2 regions of the Vogesella perlucida genome follow, and region 2 is predicted to be linked to the other one. Evidence: riboswitches for the same ligand, from Rfam matches in the RefSeq annotation. Region 2 holds a riboswitch; the other holds the start of a gene.
The links. Region 2 has a riboswitch for cobalamin ahead of ACZ9XP_RS06525 (TonB-dependent receptor domain-containing protein). Riboswitches for the same ligand answer to the same signal wherever they lie in the genome.
Positions count from the first base shown of each region.

Region 1: another riboswitch for cobalamin. It lies ahead of ACZ9XP_RS12450 (FecCD family ABC transporter permease); the one in region 2 lies ahead of ACZ9XP_RS06525 (TonB-dependent receptor domain-containing protein).

Region 1 covers NZ_CEETRO010000008.1:43,848-51,927, reverse strand. The annotation lists gene ACZ9XP_RS12465 (ABC transporter substrate-binding protein) at 1-878, opposite strand, end outside; gene ACZ9XP_RS12460 (Card1-like endonuclease domain-containing protein) at 974-2,086, opposite strand; gene ACZ9XP_RS12455 (alpha/beta hydrolase) at 2,179-2,748, opposite strand; cobalamin riboswitch at 2,877-3,082, shown strand; gene ACZ9XP_RS12450 (FecCD family ABC transporter permease) at 3,187-4,212, shown strand; gene ACZ9XP_RS12445 (ABC transporter ATP-binding protein) at 4,209-4,961, shown strand; gene cobO (cob(I)yrinic acid a,c-diamide adenosyltransferase) at 4,958-5,575, shown strand; gene ACZ9XP_RS12435 (cobyrinate a,c-diamide synthase) at 5,921-7,216, shown strand; gene cbiB (adenosylcobinamide-phosphate synthase CbiB) at 7,210-8,080, shown strand, end outside.
Region 2 covers NZ_CEETRO010000003.1:353,627-361,706, reverse strand. The annotation lists gene ACZ9XP_RS06550 (hypothetical protein) at 1-260, opposite strand, end outside; gene ACZ9XP_RS06545 (adenosylcobinamide-GDP ribazoletransferase) at 323-1,183, opposite strand; gene ACZ9XP_RS06540 (histidine phosphatase family protein) at 1,257-1,862, opposite strand; gene cobT (nicotinate-nucleotide--dimethylbenzimidazole phosphoribosyltransferase) at 1,995-3,029, opposite strand; cobalamin riboswitch at 3,168-3,373, shown strand; gene ACZ9XP_RS06530 (TonB-dependent receptor) at 3,499-5,475, shown strand; cobalamin riboswitch at 5,578-5,783, shown strand; gene ACZ9XP_RS06525 (TonB-dependent receptor domain-containing protein) at 5,909-7,747, shown strand; gene cobU (bifunctional adenosylcobinamide kinase/adenosylcobinamide-phosphate guanylyltransferase) at 7,818-8,080, shown strand, end outside.

The DNA.
Region 1 (8,080 bases), on a different contig from region 2:
CGGGCTTCTTCGTCCAGCCGCCCGCCTAGCCAGCGCAGGTTTTCCTGCCGCCCCGGCAGGCGCAGGCCGGCAAATATCGGCGGCAGCTCGGCGTGTTTTACCCCCATCTGCGCGGCCATATAGGCATAGGCTTCGCTGCGCTGGCGGCTGAATTTGTCCAGCATGGCAAAGTGGCTATCCACCAGCGCCTGCACGGCCTGGCGAGTGGTGAGCAAGGCATCTTCGCGCACGGCCAGCACATCCACGATACGCCCGGGGATATCGGCGCTACTGAACAAAACGTGCGCGCCACCCGCACGCAGGCGGCTGGCCTGCGGCTCCATGGTGACCACGGCATCGATAGCGCCAAAATCAAACGCGGCTTCGTGCTGATCCAGCAACAGCGGCACGGGGATCACCTGGTCACGGCTCAGGCCCGCACGCTGCAGCATGGCATCCAGCATCACCGCCCCCACTGCGCTGGCTTCCACACCGATACGGCGGCCGGCCAGCTGGCCCAGGCTGGTAATACCGCTGCGCGCCAGCACCACGTCGCCGCCGTGCGAGACATCCAGCACGGCAATCACTTTTAGCGGAATACCTTCGGCCAGCGCGCTGATGACTTCATCCAGCGTCAGGCAAGCACCATCCAGCATGCCGGCACTGAGCGCCCGCAGGCTGCTGGTAGACGAACTGATACGCAGCAGACGCACCTGCTTGTGGTTCAGCACATGGCTATCGGCAGCCCAGGAAATAAACAGATAGCCTGGCCAGCCGTTACTGCCGATACGCAGCAGTGGCTCCGGCGTGGTACAGCCAGCCAGTGCCAGTGCGGCAAGGCCGGCTTGCAGCAGCTGGCGGCGGCTAAGGTGGCAGGATCGGGGCAAGTAAATGTTCATACAGCCAAAACAAGTGGGTATTTAGTGAATCATACTTAATAACCACCATGTTTCTATAGGTATTGCAGGAAATGGTGCGCTATATCACCTGCAGGTCACCCCGAGTGTAGCCACTGGCGCATAACGGGCTGTGCCTGGGCCAGTGCCGGGCCGGATAGCAGGGCAATGCCCTGTGCCTGCGCCCGCGCCGCTTCGCTGTCGGTAGCCGGGTATAGCGTGGCCAGCATGGCGTGGGCGTGCAGGCCACCCAGGCTGGCGGCACTATCGAGCTTGAACAGGTTATCCAGCCCGATACCGCGCTGGTGCAGCGCGGTGGGCGCCGTGGTTTTGCACTCCACCAGATAGAGCTGGTTATTGCACAGGATGGCCACGTCGTATTCGTTGGCCACCCCGTCGTGCACTACTTTCACCCCCACGGCCGCATCGCTGATGGGCAGGGCGGGCTGTAGCGCTGCCACCTGCGACAGCAGCCACACTTCCAGCCAGCCGCCGCCAAGAAAAAAACGCACCGATGCGTCGTGGCAACGCACGTGGCCAGCCTGATCGATCTCCACCAAGCCGCAGCTGGCCAGCCAGTGGCGCAGCGCCCGCTCGCCGCGCGGTAGTGGGTGGCGGCTGTACTGGCGGGTGTCCAGGTCATTGCACAGGCGGTTCAGCAGCGATAGCGCCGCCGGGCGCTGCGCGGCCAGTGCGGCCAGGCCGGCTGCCAGTGCCTCCAGCCGCTGCGGGCGCTGGGCCAGGCGGTAATGGATATGCTCGATACGGCTACCGTACAGCGCAAAGTAAGCCGCCAGCGTCAAGCCATCGGCAATATCGCTGCCGGTGCGCAGGCCGGTGTGCTCGCCACCCAGCAGCCAGATCAGGCGGTCGCTATGCGGGGCAATACTCATCAGCGGCAGCTGGCGCTCGCGCGCCAGGTCGTAGGCCAGCGCAGCCTGCACCGGCGACGCGGCACTGATATTGAACGCCACCGCCCCCTGCGCCAGTGCGGCCAACTGCTGGCGCAGCGCCAGCGGCTGGGTATCGGCCGCCAGCGTCACCACACTGGCCGGCAGGTGCAGGCTACGGCACACCCCGGCGATATCGGTAGCCAGCCCCAGCTCGCTACGGTGGCACAGCAGGCTGACCTGGCTCACGCCAAAGCGGCGGTCCAGCGCGGGAGTGATGATGTCGCTTTCTACACGGTTTACAAAAGCCAGCAGGTGCATGGCAAAGCCTCGGCAAGAGATGGCAGCATCTTAGCCACGCCAGAGGGCTGCGGCCAAGCCTGCACTATGCCGCAGGCGGCAAAACGCCGCGCTCAAGCGGCCTGCTGCGCCGCCCGGATAACCGACAGCAGCGCCGCCAGCTCGGCCAGGCCGGCCTGCCACTGCGTATGGCCGGACGCCACATTGATATGGCCGGCATCGCGCAGCCATACCAGCGGCGCCTGCCACAGCGCGGCCATGCGCGCGCTGCGCAGCGGCAGGCTGTACGGGTCGCTGTCGCTGGCCACTACCCGCGCAGCAAAAGGCAGCGCGGCCTGCGGCAGCGGGGCAAACGGCTGCAGCTGGGCGGGCGCGCTGGCGCGCTCCACATCGGCCGGGGCCACCAATAGTGCACCGGCCAGCTTGTTACCGTAGCGGGCGGCGTAGTGCGCCACCGTAGCGCAGCCCAGGCTGTGGGCGATGACCACCACCGGCTGCGTGGCAGCCTCTACCGCTGCGTCCAGCGCGGCCAGCCAGTCGCCCAGCTGCGGCGCGTGCCATTCGTGGTTGGCTACGCGCTGCGCGCCCAGCAGCTGCTGCCAGTGGCTTTGCCAGTGGTCCGAGCCGGAGTTGTTCCAGCCCGGCTGGATGATAAAGTCGAACCCGGAAAAATCGTATGCCATGCCGCTACTCCTGCCAATGTCATTTGCTGTTACCTTAGCAGCGCTTTTATATTTCCAAAAAGACTGATTTATTGTTTTTTTATTTCTCATGGCAATATAAACGCCCAAGGAAAGCGCGCCTGATCTGGTAAAATCGCCGCTGCCTAGGTGCTTGCCCGGCTCGGCCGGCAAGTTAAACGGGAAACAGCCCCAAGCTGTGCTGCCCCCGCAACGGTGTGTTTCATCTGGCTGCCCCGCGCAGCTGCCCGGCCCCTGCGCCACTGTACCTGCCGGTACGGGAAGGCGGGCCAGTGGCGAAACCAGCCCGGATACCGGCCCAGGCCACGCTGTGTGCCGCCAGACACCCTGGCCGCACGCTTTACCATGCTGCGGAGGGCGGCATGCGGCCAGCCCCCTGCCCGCCCGCCCCCGCTGTACACCGGAAACACCGTGCAGCCCATGTCTTCTCTTTCATCACCGCGCCCGGCCCACACTGCGCTACGCCTGCCCCCGGCCAGCCTGCTGGCCCTGCTGCTGGCCATTAGCGTGACGACCTTGCTGCTGGCCTGCGCCAGTGGCAGCGTGGCACTGGGGCCCGGCCAGTTATGGCAGGTACTGCAGGGCCGGGGCGATGCGCTGGCCACCACCCTGCTGCAGCTGCGGCTGGAACGCGCCCTGACCGCCTGGATAACCGGTGCCGCGCTGGCGCTGGCCGGCCTGCTGATGCAATCGCTGCTGCGTAACCCGCTGGCCGACCCCTACGTGATGGGCGTCTCCGGCGGCGCCTCGGTGGGCGCCCTGCTGGCGCTGTGGCTGGGCCTGGCCGTGTGGCAGGTAGACCTGGCCGCTGTTGCCGGCGCGCTGGTGCTGTCCGGTGTGCTGTTCTGGCTGGCGCGGCGCGACTTTGGCCGCAGCAGCGGCACCGTGCTGCTGCTACTGACCGGTGCGCTGCTGTCTACTGCTTGTGGCGCGGTGATTTCGCTGCTACTGACCATTGCGCAAGACAACCAGCTGCGCGGCATGGTGTTCTGGCTGGTGGGCGATATCTCCGGCACGCCGCTAAGGCCGTGGCCGTGGCTGGTGCTGCTACCGGCCATGCTGCTGGCCTGGTGGCAGGCCCCGGCCATCAACCTGCTGGCGCTGCACGGCGACCACGCCGCCACGCTGGGCGTGCCGCTGGCGCGGCTGCGCCGCCTGCTGCTGCTGCTGGCAGCCAGCCTGACTGCCACCGCCGTCAGCCAGGGGGGCAGCATCGGCTTTGTCGGCCTGATGGTGCCGCACGCCTGCCGCCTGGTGTGCGGGCCCAACCTGCGCCTGCTGATCCCCGCCTCCATCCTGGCCGGCGCCAGCCTGCTGGTACTGGCCGATACCCTGGCGCGCACCGTGGTGGCACCCATGCAGCTGCCGGTGGGCATTCTTACCGCGCTACTGGGCGTGCCGGTGCTGTTCTGGCAGCTGTCGCGCACGCGCCGGAGGCTGGCATGATGCTGCACACAGACAAACTCAGCATTCTGCAAGGCCAGCGCCACCTGCTGCACCAGCTGGGCTGGCAAGTGCAGGCCGGCGAAGTATGGTGGCTGGCCGGGCGTAACGGCTGCGGCAAAAGCACGCTGCTGGCCACGCTGGCCGGGCTGCGCCCCCCCGCACAGGGCAGCATCAGCCTGTGCGGCCAACCTTTAGGCACCACCGCACCGCGCCTGCGCGCCCAGCGCCTGGCGCTGCTGCCGCAAGCCAGCCACGACGCCTTCGACTACGCCGTGATCGACGCGGTAGCCGCCGCGCGCTACCCGTGGCCAGACGACGGCCACAACCCCGGCCGCATTGCCGCCGCGCTGAACGCCTTCGACCTGGCACGCTTGGCCGAGCGCCCGCTGCAGGCGCTATCCGGCGGCGAGCGCCAGCGCGTGGCGCTGGCCAGCGTGATGGCGCAAGAAGCCCCGCTGATCCTGCTGGACGAGCCCACCAATTCGCTGGACCTGGCGCACCAGGCCGCGCTGCAAGTACAGATACGCCGCTGGCAGGCCGAGGGCAAAGCCGTTGTTGTGGTGAGCCACGACCTGCAGTTTGCCCCCGCCATCGCCAGCCATGCCCTGCTGCTGGACGGCGCCGGCGGCCACAGCCAGCACCCCCTGGCCCAGCTCAGCGCCACCCACCTGGCAGAGGTACTGGGCTACCCGCTTACCCGCATCACCCATGCAGGCCACCCCTGCTTTTTACCCGGACACAGCACATGAGCCACACCGACGACCAAGGCCGCACCGAACGCCACAACGCCCGCATGGCACGCAAAAAAGAAATCATGGACGCCCGTATCGCCGCTGCCGACCAGCACCGCGGCGTATTTATCGTGAACGCCGGTAACGGCAAAGGCAAAAGCTCCAGCGGCCTGGGCATGGTGATGCGCGCGCTGGGCCACGACATGCAGGTAGGCGTGGTGCAATTCATCAAAGGCGCCATGGAAACCGGCGAAGAGCGCTTTCTGCGCCGCTTCCCCGAGCAGGTGCAGTTCCACGCCATGGGCGAGGGCTATACCTGGAACACGCAAGACCGCGAACGCGACGTGGCCCGCGCCAGCGAAGCCTGGGCCAAGGCACGCGAGATGCTGCAAAACCCGGCCATTGGCCTGGTGCTGCTGGACGAGCTGAACATCGCGCTGAAGTACAAATACCTGGACGTAGAGCAAGTACTGGACGACATCCTGGCGCGCCCGCTACACCAGCACGTAATCGTGACTGGTCGCGGCGTACCGGACGCGGTAGTGGAAGCCGCCGACACCGTCACCGACATGACGCTGGTCAAACACGCCTTTGCTGCCGGCATCGCCGCCCAGCCCGGCGTGGAGTGGTAGGCAAAGAGAACCTGAACCCCGTTGGCCACGAAAACCACGAACCAACACGAAAATAAGCCGTCATGACATTGATAGATACAGACCAAACAGCGACCAGCCGTCGGTTCTGTTCGTACCTTTCATGGTTTTCGTGGCAAAACGTTTTCCGCTATGCCCGACGGCTTGGCTGGATAAATACCAAGACAAAACCCATTAGCCACGAAAGAACACAAAAGCAAAGCTGCCCATTGCCATAGCACGCAGGCCTGAATGGTACCCAAAATGCCCAAGCCAAACGGCAAGCAACAGCAGTTTTTCGTGCCCTTTCGTGGTTTTCGTGGCCAAAAACCAAATAAAGAAAGCCCCATGAGCTGCAAAGCCCTTCTGCTGTCTGCCATCGCCTCCGGCCAGGGCAAGACCACCGTTACCGCCGCGCTAGCGCGCCGCCTGGTGCGCGACGGCTACCGCGTGCGCGTGTTCAAAACCGGGCCGGACTTCATCGACCCGCTGCTGCTGGCTGCCGCCAGCGGTGGCACGGTAGACGTGCTGGACCTGTGGATGTGCACGCCCGCGCAGTGCCAAAGCCTGCTGGCACAAGCCGCCGCCGAAGCCGACTACGTGCTGATAGAAGGCGTGATGGGCCTGTACGACGGCCAGCCGTCCAGCGCCGACCTGGCCAAACAGTTTGGTGTGCCGGTACTGGCGGTGCTGGACTGCAGCGCCATGGTGGGCACCGCGCTGGCCATTGCCCGTGGCCTGCGCGACCACGGCAAGCTGCCGTGGGCCGGCCTGCTGGCCAACCGCGTCGCCAGTCAGGGCCACGCCGACATGATTCGCGCCTGCGCCACGCCAGACCTGCCGGTAGTAGGCTGCCTGCCGCGCCAAGCCGAATCGCTACCCGAGCGCCATCTGGGCCTGCACTTGCCTAGCGACCTGCCAGACCTGGCCGCGCGGCTGGACGCGCTGGCCGACGCGCTGCAGCTGGACCACGCCGTGCTGGCCGCCCTGCCCGACTTCGCACCACAGGCCCCAGCCCCGGTGGCCCTGCCGCCGCTGCTGGCCGGCAAAACCATCGCCGTGGCGCACGACGCGGCCTTTGCCTTTGTCTATGCGGCCAACCTGCGCACGCTGCAGGGCATGGGCGCGCGCATCGCCACCTTCTCGCCGCTGGCTAACGACCCCATTCCGGCCGATGCCGACGCGCTGTGGCTGCCCGGCGGCTACCCCGAGCTGCACGGTGCCACGCTGGCGGGTAACACGCGCTGGCTGGCCAGCGTGCAAGCCTTTACCGCCGCCGGCAAACCGGTATGGGCCGAATGCGGCGGCATGATGGCGCTGGCCGAACAGCTGCACGACACCCAGGGCCAGCCCCACCGCATGGCGGGCATCCTGCCGGGTAGCGTCAGCATGACCGCCAAGCTGGCCGGGCTGGGCAGCCAGGGTTGGCCGCACGCCGCTGGCGAGCTGCGCGGCCACACCTTTCATTACTCGCAGTTCGACACCCCACTGCCTGCCGCCGCCACCTGCCAGCGCAAGGCCGGTGGCAGCCCGGGCGAGGTGGTGTACCGCCATGGCAGCGTGCAGGCCAGCTACTTTCACGCCTACTTTGCCAGCCAGCCCGCCGCCGCTGCCGCGCTATTCCTGCCGGAGGCCGCATGCTAGGCACCAGCCTGCTACTGGCCGCCGGCCTGCTGGCCGACCGCGTGCTGGGCGAGCCCACGCGCTACCACCCGCTGGTGGGCTTTGGCCGCGCGACCAACTGGCTGGAAAAACGGCTGAACGTTGGCCGCAGCCGCCTGCTGCGCGGCGCTTTTGCCTGGGCGCTGCTGGTGCTGCCGCTGCCGCTACTGCTGGCCTGGGTACTGGCGCAGCTGCCCACGCTGGCCGCCACCGTGCTGAGCGTGGCGGTGCTGTACTTTACGCTGGGCCGCCAGAGCCTGATCGACCACACCCGCCCCATTGCCGACGCGCTGCTGCAGGGCAAGCTGGCCGAGGCGCGGGCGCTGACTGCGCGCATTGTCAGCCGAGACCTGAGCCAGGCCGACGACAGCGCCATCACCCGCGCTGCGACCGAATCGCTACTGGAAAACGGCCACGACGCCGTATTCGGCGCGCTGTTCTGGTTTGCCGTAGGCGGCGCACCGGCGGCGCTAGCCTACCGCCTGGCCAACACGCTGGACGCCATGTGGGGCTACCGTAACGACCGCTTCGAACGCTTTGGCAAAACCGCCGCCCGCGCCGACGACGTGCTGGGCTACGCGCCCTCGCGCCTCACCGCGCTGGCCTACGCCTTGGCCGGCAATACGCGGCTGGCGCTGGCCAGCTGGCGCCGCCAGGCACCGCAGTGGGATAGCCCCAACGCCGGGCCGGTGATGGCCGCCGGCGCTGGCGCGCTGGGCGTGCAGCTGGGCGGCGCCGCCGTCTACCACGGCCAGCTGGAAGCGCGGCCCGCGCTAGGCGCAGGCCCGGCCCCGCGCGCTGGCGACATCCGCCGCGCCGCGCAGCTGATGGACCGCGCCATCGTGC
Region 2 (8,080 bases):
AGCGTGGCGTGCGGAAGCAGCCACGGTAGCGCCAGGATGGGCCACACGGCCAGGCTCAGTGCCTGCTGCCAGCGCGACGGCGCGGCAGGCAAGGTTGGGCGAGGCAGCGGTTTGATGTGCAGTGCCAGCAGCAGGCTGAGCAAAACGCCGCCGAGCAAGACGGGCAGGGCAGGCGGTGTGTAGTGGGCAACTACCCACACGAGCACGGTCGTGACCGGAATGATGATGACGGCCGCCAGGCCAAAGGTGTCGAGCTTCATGGCGCTTTGTTGAGAATGGTTTTCAATATCTCAACATAATGACATGTTTCATGTCAACGCCATCAGCGCGCTGCCACCACCATGGCCAGCAGTAGCAGGCTCTCGCATACCTCGATGCCGGCCCCCAGGCAGTCGCCGGTCATGCCACCCAGTTTGCGCTTCAGGTAGGCCCACCAGAACAGCCCGGCCAGCGGTGCCAGCAGCAGCACGGGTGCTAGCCAGGCGCTAGCGGCGGCCAGCAGCAGGGTGCATAGCCAGAAGCTGGGCCAGTGCGGGCGCCAGGCAAAACGTTCGCCGCTACCCGCTGCCAGGCTGGGTAGCGTGGCCGACCACGCCACGGTAAACAGCCGCGCCCAGGCTGGCACCAGCACCAGCCCGCCCAGCGTGGCGGCCAACCCTGTCAACGCGGTGATGCCGGCCTGGCTGCCGTGGCCGCCGTGGTGCCCGTGGTAGCCCGGATAAGCCGCAGGCGCATCCGGGGAAAGTAGCGCACCCGGTAATGGCGGCGCATCCGGGGAAAGTCCTAAGCTCAACTTCACCAGCAGCATCAGCAGTACCAGCTTGACGATCAGCTGCGTGGCCAGGCTCAGCACGCCAAAGCTGCCCAGATGCGGGTCTTTCAGCACCTCTAGAAATCGTTCGCGCGAGCGGTGCGCCGCGCCCTGGGCGTCGGCCAGGTCGGCCAGGCCGTCGATGTGCAGGCCACCGGTCACCCACAGCCAGGCCAGCAGGCCGGCCAGTGCGGCCAACCAGGGGTCCACCAGGCTGCCGGCCAGCACCGCCAGCCACACGATGGCACCCACCAGCAGGCCTACGGGGGCAAACCAGCGTGCGGCGTCGGCCAGCCACGCCGGGTCGAAGGTTTTCAGCTGCGGTGTGGGCAGGCGGGTAAGAAACTGGATCGCCAGAATGAGGGTGCGCATGGGCAATAGGCTGTGGATAAGGTTGTGGGTAAGCGGTGGGCTGCCCGTGGGCAGCCTGTGCATGGCCTGTGGGCTAGCTGGCCGGCTGCGGGGATTCCAGCCGCGTCAGGTAGGCCGGGTGGCCGTCCAGAATCGACAGTTGGGCAAAGCCGCCGCGTTGTACCGCCATCAGCCGCGCCACGTTGAACTCGGTGCCCAGCAGCTCGGCCAGCAGCACGTTGATCACCCCGCCGTGGCTCACTAGTACGCGGTGGCTGCCGCGCGCCTGCTGCATCCACTCGGCAAAGCCGGTGAGCACGCGGGTGCGGAAGGTGTCGAAGCTTTCCCCGCCTTCCGGGGTAAGCAGGCCGCGCGCCAGCAGCGTTTGCCAGTCTGGCGTGGTGGCGCTGATATCGGCTAGCGGGCGGTTTTCCCATGCGCCAAAGTGGCATTCGGCGAGCTGCGGGGCCACGTGCAGCGGCACGCGGCTGGCCAGTGCCTGTTGTACCGCAAACTCGCGGCAACGCAGCAGTGGCGAGGTGGCCATGCAGCTGACTGGCGCCAGCTGCACGATGCGCTGCCAACTGGCAGCCATATCGGCCTGGCCCTGCGCGGTAAGCGGCAGGTCGGTGTGGCCGATCAGCCGCCCCTGGTGGGCAATGTCGCCGTGGCGCAGCAGGGTGAGGGTGTAAGGGTTCATGCAGCAAGCCTCCTGGCCACGAAAGCACACAGAAAATACGTAAAAACCGCCGCTGGCGCGCTGGGCTACCGGGCGGCGGCTTGGCAAGCATACCCGCCAACGGGCAGCGGGGCGATGCTGCCCGGCGGTCAATCAGGCATTTTTGCCGGCCACGCCTGCCTCGGCAAAAGTGGCCATACCAGCATGCAGCGCAATGGCCTGTTGCAGCAGCGGCAGCGCGGCGGCCGCACCACTGCCTTCGCCCAGACGGAAGCCCAGGTCGATCAGCGGGCTCAGGCCCAGCGCCTGCAGGGCCAACGCGTGGCCGGTTTCCTGCGAGCAGTGGCTGGCCAGCAGCCACGGGGCGATGTCCGGGTCGATGGCGTGGGCGGCCAGCGCGGCGGCGGTGCTGATAAAACCATCCAGCAGCAGCGGCACGCCCTGGCGGGCGCCTTCCAGATAGAAGCCGGCCATGGCGGCGATTTCCAGCCCACCCAGCTCGGCCAGCACGCCGTGGCCGTCCAGCGTTTGCCCGGCCACGCGGGCCAGTGCGTCGGCCACCACCTGGCGTTTTACCGCCAGGCCGGCATCGCTCACACCGGTGCCGCGGCCAACAATGGCGTCCACGCTGTGGCCGGTAAGGCGGCAGATCAGCGCGGCGGATGGGGTGGTGTTGCCAATGCCCATGTCACCAGCAATCAGCAGGGTGGCGCCATCGGCAATGGCGCGGCGGGCGGCGTGGCGGCCAACCTCCAGCGCGGCGGCGGTTTCGTCCTGGCTCATCGCGGGCTCGCGGCGCAGGTTGCCGCTACCGGCGCGTACCTTGGCGTGCACGATGGGCAGCGCGGACAGATCGCTGGCCACGCCAGCGTCTACCACCTCCAGCCGCGCCTGGTTCACACGTGCCAGCACGCTGATGGCGGCACCACCGTGGACAAAGTTGGCCACCATGGCACCGGTGACTTCGGGCGGGAACGCCGATACGCCTTCGGCGCATACGCCGTGGTCGCCGGCAAACACAGTAATGGCGGGCGACAGCGGCAGCGGGATCTCGCGCCCCTGCAGGCCGGCCAGCGTGATGGCCAGCTGTTCCAGTTTGCCCAGGCTGCCGGCGGGTTTGGTCAGTTGCTGCTGGCGGGCTTCGGCGGCTTGGCGGGTAGACAGGTTGGGCGCGGGGATACGTGGCATGAGGGGTCCTTGCATGATTTTCTGGCCTGCCGGGCAGGCGAACGGGCAGACCATACGACAGCCCGGCGCGGCTGGCAATGGGGGCTTCATGCAGATGGTTTAATTTCCCGCGCGGGCATTCTGTGCTGCCGCTGCTCGTTATAATGGCGGCTTGCAGGTGTCTGCCACGCCCGTACGGGCATGGCAGGTGAAACGGGAAGCCGGTGCAAGACCGGCGCTGCCCCCGCAACGGTAAGGCCTGAGCGTATACGCTCCAGGCATCGTATCAGCCACTGCCCCGCAGGGTGGGAAGGCACGATGCCGCATGGCCCAGCCCGGAGACCGGCCTGCAATGGACGCGGCGGAATCGCGTCTTGCTGGAGTATCGCGGGGAGGCGATCAGACAGCCTGCTGCCGGTGCCTGCCGGCGGTGCGCTAGTGTCCTTTTATTTCTCCGCACTCCCTTTTTGTCCCTACGGAGTGTGTCTACATGTTCAAAAGCAAACCACTGGCCGCGCTGGTAGCGCTGGCGTGTGCCCAGGCCGCCATGGCCAATCAGCCTGTTACCCTCGACGAAGTGGTGGTTACCGCCACCCGCGGCCAGGACAAAGTACGTGAATTGCCGGTGAATGTTTCGGTGATTACCGCCCGGGATATTGCCAATAGCACGGCGCGTACAGTGCAGGATGTGTTGTCCGGGCTGGCCGGTATCCAGATACGTAACAGCACCGGTGCTGCCGACACGGCAGCGGTAGACCTGCGTGGCTTTGGCATCACCGGCCTGAGCAATACCCTGATTCTGGTCGATGGTGTCAAACAGAACACCAACGATCTGTCGGCACCCAACCTGGGCGTGGTCCCGCTTGGCCAGATCGAGCGTATCGAAGTGGTACGCGGTAGTGGTGCCGTGGCCTATGGTGGCGGTGCCACCGGCGGGGTGATCAACATCATTACCCGTAACGGTTTCAGGGCGGCCGATGGCGTGCAGGCTACGTTGACAGCCGGTAGCTATAACCTGAAAAAAATCGACTTGTCCGGCCATGCCAGCAGCCAGCATGTGGCGCTGGATGCCTATGTGAAATCCCTGACCACGGACAATTATCGCCAGAACAATGCCGAGCGTAACGATAGCGGCGGCCTGGCGGCCACGGTGCGCCATGAGGGCGGCACCCTGCGCTTTTATGCCCGCACGGCCAATCAGGATACGCGTTTGCCCGGTGTGCGTAGTGTGGACGCGGCCAATGGGGTGGACGAGTTTGCCAGCAACCCGCGCGGTACCAACAAGCCCGACGATTACATGAGCACCCGCACCGATACGTGGGGTGTGCAAGCGAAGCAAGCTGCAGGCGAGGGCATGGTACTGCTGGATGTGGCGAGCAGTACCAAGAAACTGCAGTCCGAAGATATCAGCGCCAGCTACAGCAGCAAGCGCCAGCAAAGAACCGAAGAGCTCACCGCCAGCTTGCGCTATGAACAGGATGTCGCGCGTCATCGCCTGGTACTGGGTGTAGACGCCATGTCCGGTGATGCCGCGGTGGACAGTGTGGATACCTACGGTACGGGCAGCAAAAAGATCAAGCAGCGCCACGCCGGCGGGTTTGTCGACGTGTTGCTGCGGCCAGCCCAGGGTACATCGATCAATGCGGGTGTCCGCTCGCAGCATGTTGAAGACAGTGCCAAGGTGCATAGCGGCTATGAAAACAGCTACGGCAGCAATAAAGAGCTGCGTGCCTGGCAGCTGGGCGTGCGCCAGGCGCTGATGCCGCAGCTGGATGGCTATGCCAAGCTGGGCCAGAGCTTCCGTCTGGCCAATGCCGACGAGCAGGCGTATGTCAGCACCCCGCTGTTGCCACAGCTATCGCACGACAAAGAGCTGGGTTTGTCCTGGCAGCACCAGGGCCAGGCCTTGCGGGCGGCATGGTTCCGTTATGACCTGAATCGTGAAATTCATTACAACAACCTCAGCTCGGCCAACGTTAACCTCGACCCGACCCGGCGCCAGGGTGTTGAGCTGGAGGGCAAGACACCGCTTGCGGCCAACCTTGACCTGAGCGCCGCCGTGACATGGCAGCAAGCCACCTTCCGCAGTGGCATGGCCAACAACATTAGCCTGGCAGGGAAAACCGTACCCTTGGTACCCCGCCATATGGCTAACCTGTCGCTGAGCTGGGCACCGTACGAGTCAACCCGTGTGGGCGTGCAGTGGCAGTATGTGGGCTCGCAGCGGCTGGATAACGACCAGGCCAACCAGTTTGCCAAGAAACTGGGCGCTTACAGCCTGATCCATGCCAAGCTCAGCCACGATTACAGCAAGACCGTGGGGGTGTCGCTGAGTGTGAATAACCTGCTGGACAAACAGTATGCGTCCTACGCTATCCGCTCCGGCTCTACCGGCGCGACAGGCAAATACAATCTGTACCCGGAAGCTGGCCGCAATATGCAGGCGGCCGTGACCATCAAATACTGACCACGCGCCACCCGCCCTGCTGGCAGGTTCTGGCCAGCGGGGCATATGTTTCAGCCAGGTACGCCAATGTGTCATGACTGCATCCAGCAGGGGTGGCACACGGTATAATGCGCGCTTGCAGGTGTCTGCCACGCCCGTACGGGCATGGCAGGTGAAACGGGAAGCCGGTGCAAGACCGGCGCTGCCCCCGCAACGGTAAGGCCTGAGCGTACGCGCTCCAGGCATCGTATCAGCCACTGCCCCGCAGGGTGGGAAGGCACGATGCCGCATGGCCCAGCCCGGAGACCGGCCTGCAATGGACGCGGCGGAATCGCGTCTTGCTGGAGTATCGCGGGGAGGCGATCAGACAGCCTGCTGCCGGTGCCTGCCGGCGGTGCGCTAGTGTCCTTTTATTTCTCCGCACTCCCTTTTTGTCCCTACGGAGTGTGTCTACATGTTCAAAAGCAAACCACTGGCCGCGCTGGTAGCGCTGGCGTGTGCCCAGGCCGCCATGGCCAATCAGCCTGTTACCCTCGACGAAGTGGTGGTTACCGCCACCCGTACCGCCACCCCGGTCGCCAAAGTGCTGTCCGATATCACCGTGCTGGGCAGCGAAGAAATTGCCCAGTCCGGCAGTGTGAACCTGCCTGATCTGCTGAGCCGTCAACCCGGCATCGATATGGTCAGCAATGGCGGCGAGGGGACCGAAGCGCGCCTGAGCCTGCGTGGCAGCCGGGCAGATCATGTCATGGTGCTGATTGACGGCGTGCGTATCGTGTCGGGCACCAAAGGCACCACGTCGCTGGAGCACATTCCCCTGGCCCTGATCGAGCGTGTGGAAATCCTGCGTGGCCCGGCCTCCAGCCTGTACGGTGCGGACGCGCTGGGTGGCGTGATCCAGATCTTTACCAAGCGCGGTAGCGATAGCCCTGCGCTTAGCCTGCATGCGGGTGCCGGTGCCGAGGGCAAGCGTGTCGCCGGGGCGGGGCTGGCGGGCAAGGTAGACCGTACCGCCTTCAGCCTGGCGGTAGATCGCAATCAGTCTGATGGTTTTTCTGCGCGCCGGTTGCCCTACAACAGGGACCGTGATGGCTATGAAAACACCACCTACACCGCGAACGTGCAGCACGAGCTGGCGCCAGGGCATACCGTGGGGTTGAACGCCTACCATGCCGATGCCGTCAGCGAATATGACAGTGCGTCCTCTGGCGTGGCCGCTACCCAGGCGGATGAAGGCCACTCACAAATGTCAGCCCAGAGCATCGAGCTGAAAAACCGCATCAATACCACCTGGCATAGCACGCTGCGTTACAACTACAGCACGGATAAATCGCAGACCTATACCAAGAGTAATTTCCTGACCCCTAGCGGTACCTTCGACACGCGTTTGCGCGAGTGGCAGTGGCAAAACGACTTGCAGCTGGGCCAGGCAGGCCAGCTGACCCTGGGAGCGGCCAACGTGGAGCAGTTTGTCCATGGCAGCGCCAAGATGAACCAGCGTTATCGTCGTGTTGATTCGGTCTTTGCCGCGTATCAGGGCGAGTTTGGCATCCATCGTTTGCAGGGGAGTACCCGTTACGACGATAACAGCCAGTTTGGTGGCAAAACCACTGGCCAGCTGGCGTACGGCATGGTCCTGAGCCCGGCGTGGTCCTGGCGTGCAGCCTACGGCACCGCCATTAAGGCCCCGACCTTTAACCAGCTGTACTGGCCGGACGTGGCACCGAATTATCGTGGCAACCCCGATCTGCTGCCCGAAACCGCCAGCACGCGCGAGCTGGGCCTGACATGGCAACAGGCCGGGCAGTATGCCAAGATGGTGGCGTTTGATAACCGCATAGACAATATGATTGCCAACAAGTCTGGTACCGACAAATTGCAAGTCAACCTCGACCGGGCCCGCATTCTGGGTCAGAGCGTTGAAGTCGGCACGGTCATTGGCGAGATCAGTCTGGCGGCCAACGTGACCTCGCAACGCGCGCGCGACGTGAAAACCGGCCAGCTACTGGCAGCGCGTGCCAAGCGCTTTGGCGGCATGACCCTGGGCTGGCAGCTGGACCGTACCCTGCTCAGTGCAGAATGGCGTGCTAGTAGCAAGCGCGTGGTCGATGCAGGAAAAAACCAGTACCTGCCAGGCTATGGCGTGGTGAACCTGGGGGCCGACTACCAGCTGGACAAGCAGTGGACGCTGAACACCAAGCTGACCAACGTGGGTGACAAGCGCTACGAAACGGTAAAAGACTACAATCAGCCAGGCCGTGGCTGGTTTGTCGGCGTACGTTACGCCCAGTAAGCCTTGTTATCATCAGGCCATGTGGCTCGCCCTTGCCAGGCGGGCCGTTTTTATTGAAAGCAGACACAGCATGACCACTACCCACCTGATTAGCGGCGGTGCCCGCAGCGGCAAAAGCCGCTACGCCGAAAGCCTGGCGCTGCAGCACGGCGGCGCCGTGTGCTACGTGGCCACCGCCGAACGCCGCCCCGACGCAGCATTTGCCGAGCGTATCGCCCACCACCAGGCACGCCGCCCGGCGCACTGGGTCCTGGCCGAGGTTGGCCGCCACCTGGGCGAGGCGCTGCAGTACGCAGCACCGGGCAGCCTGGTGCTGGTGGACTGCCTGGGCAT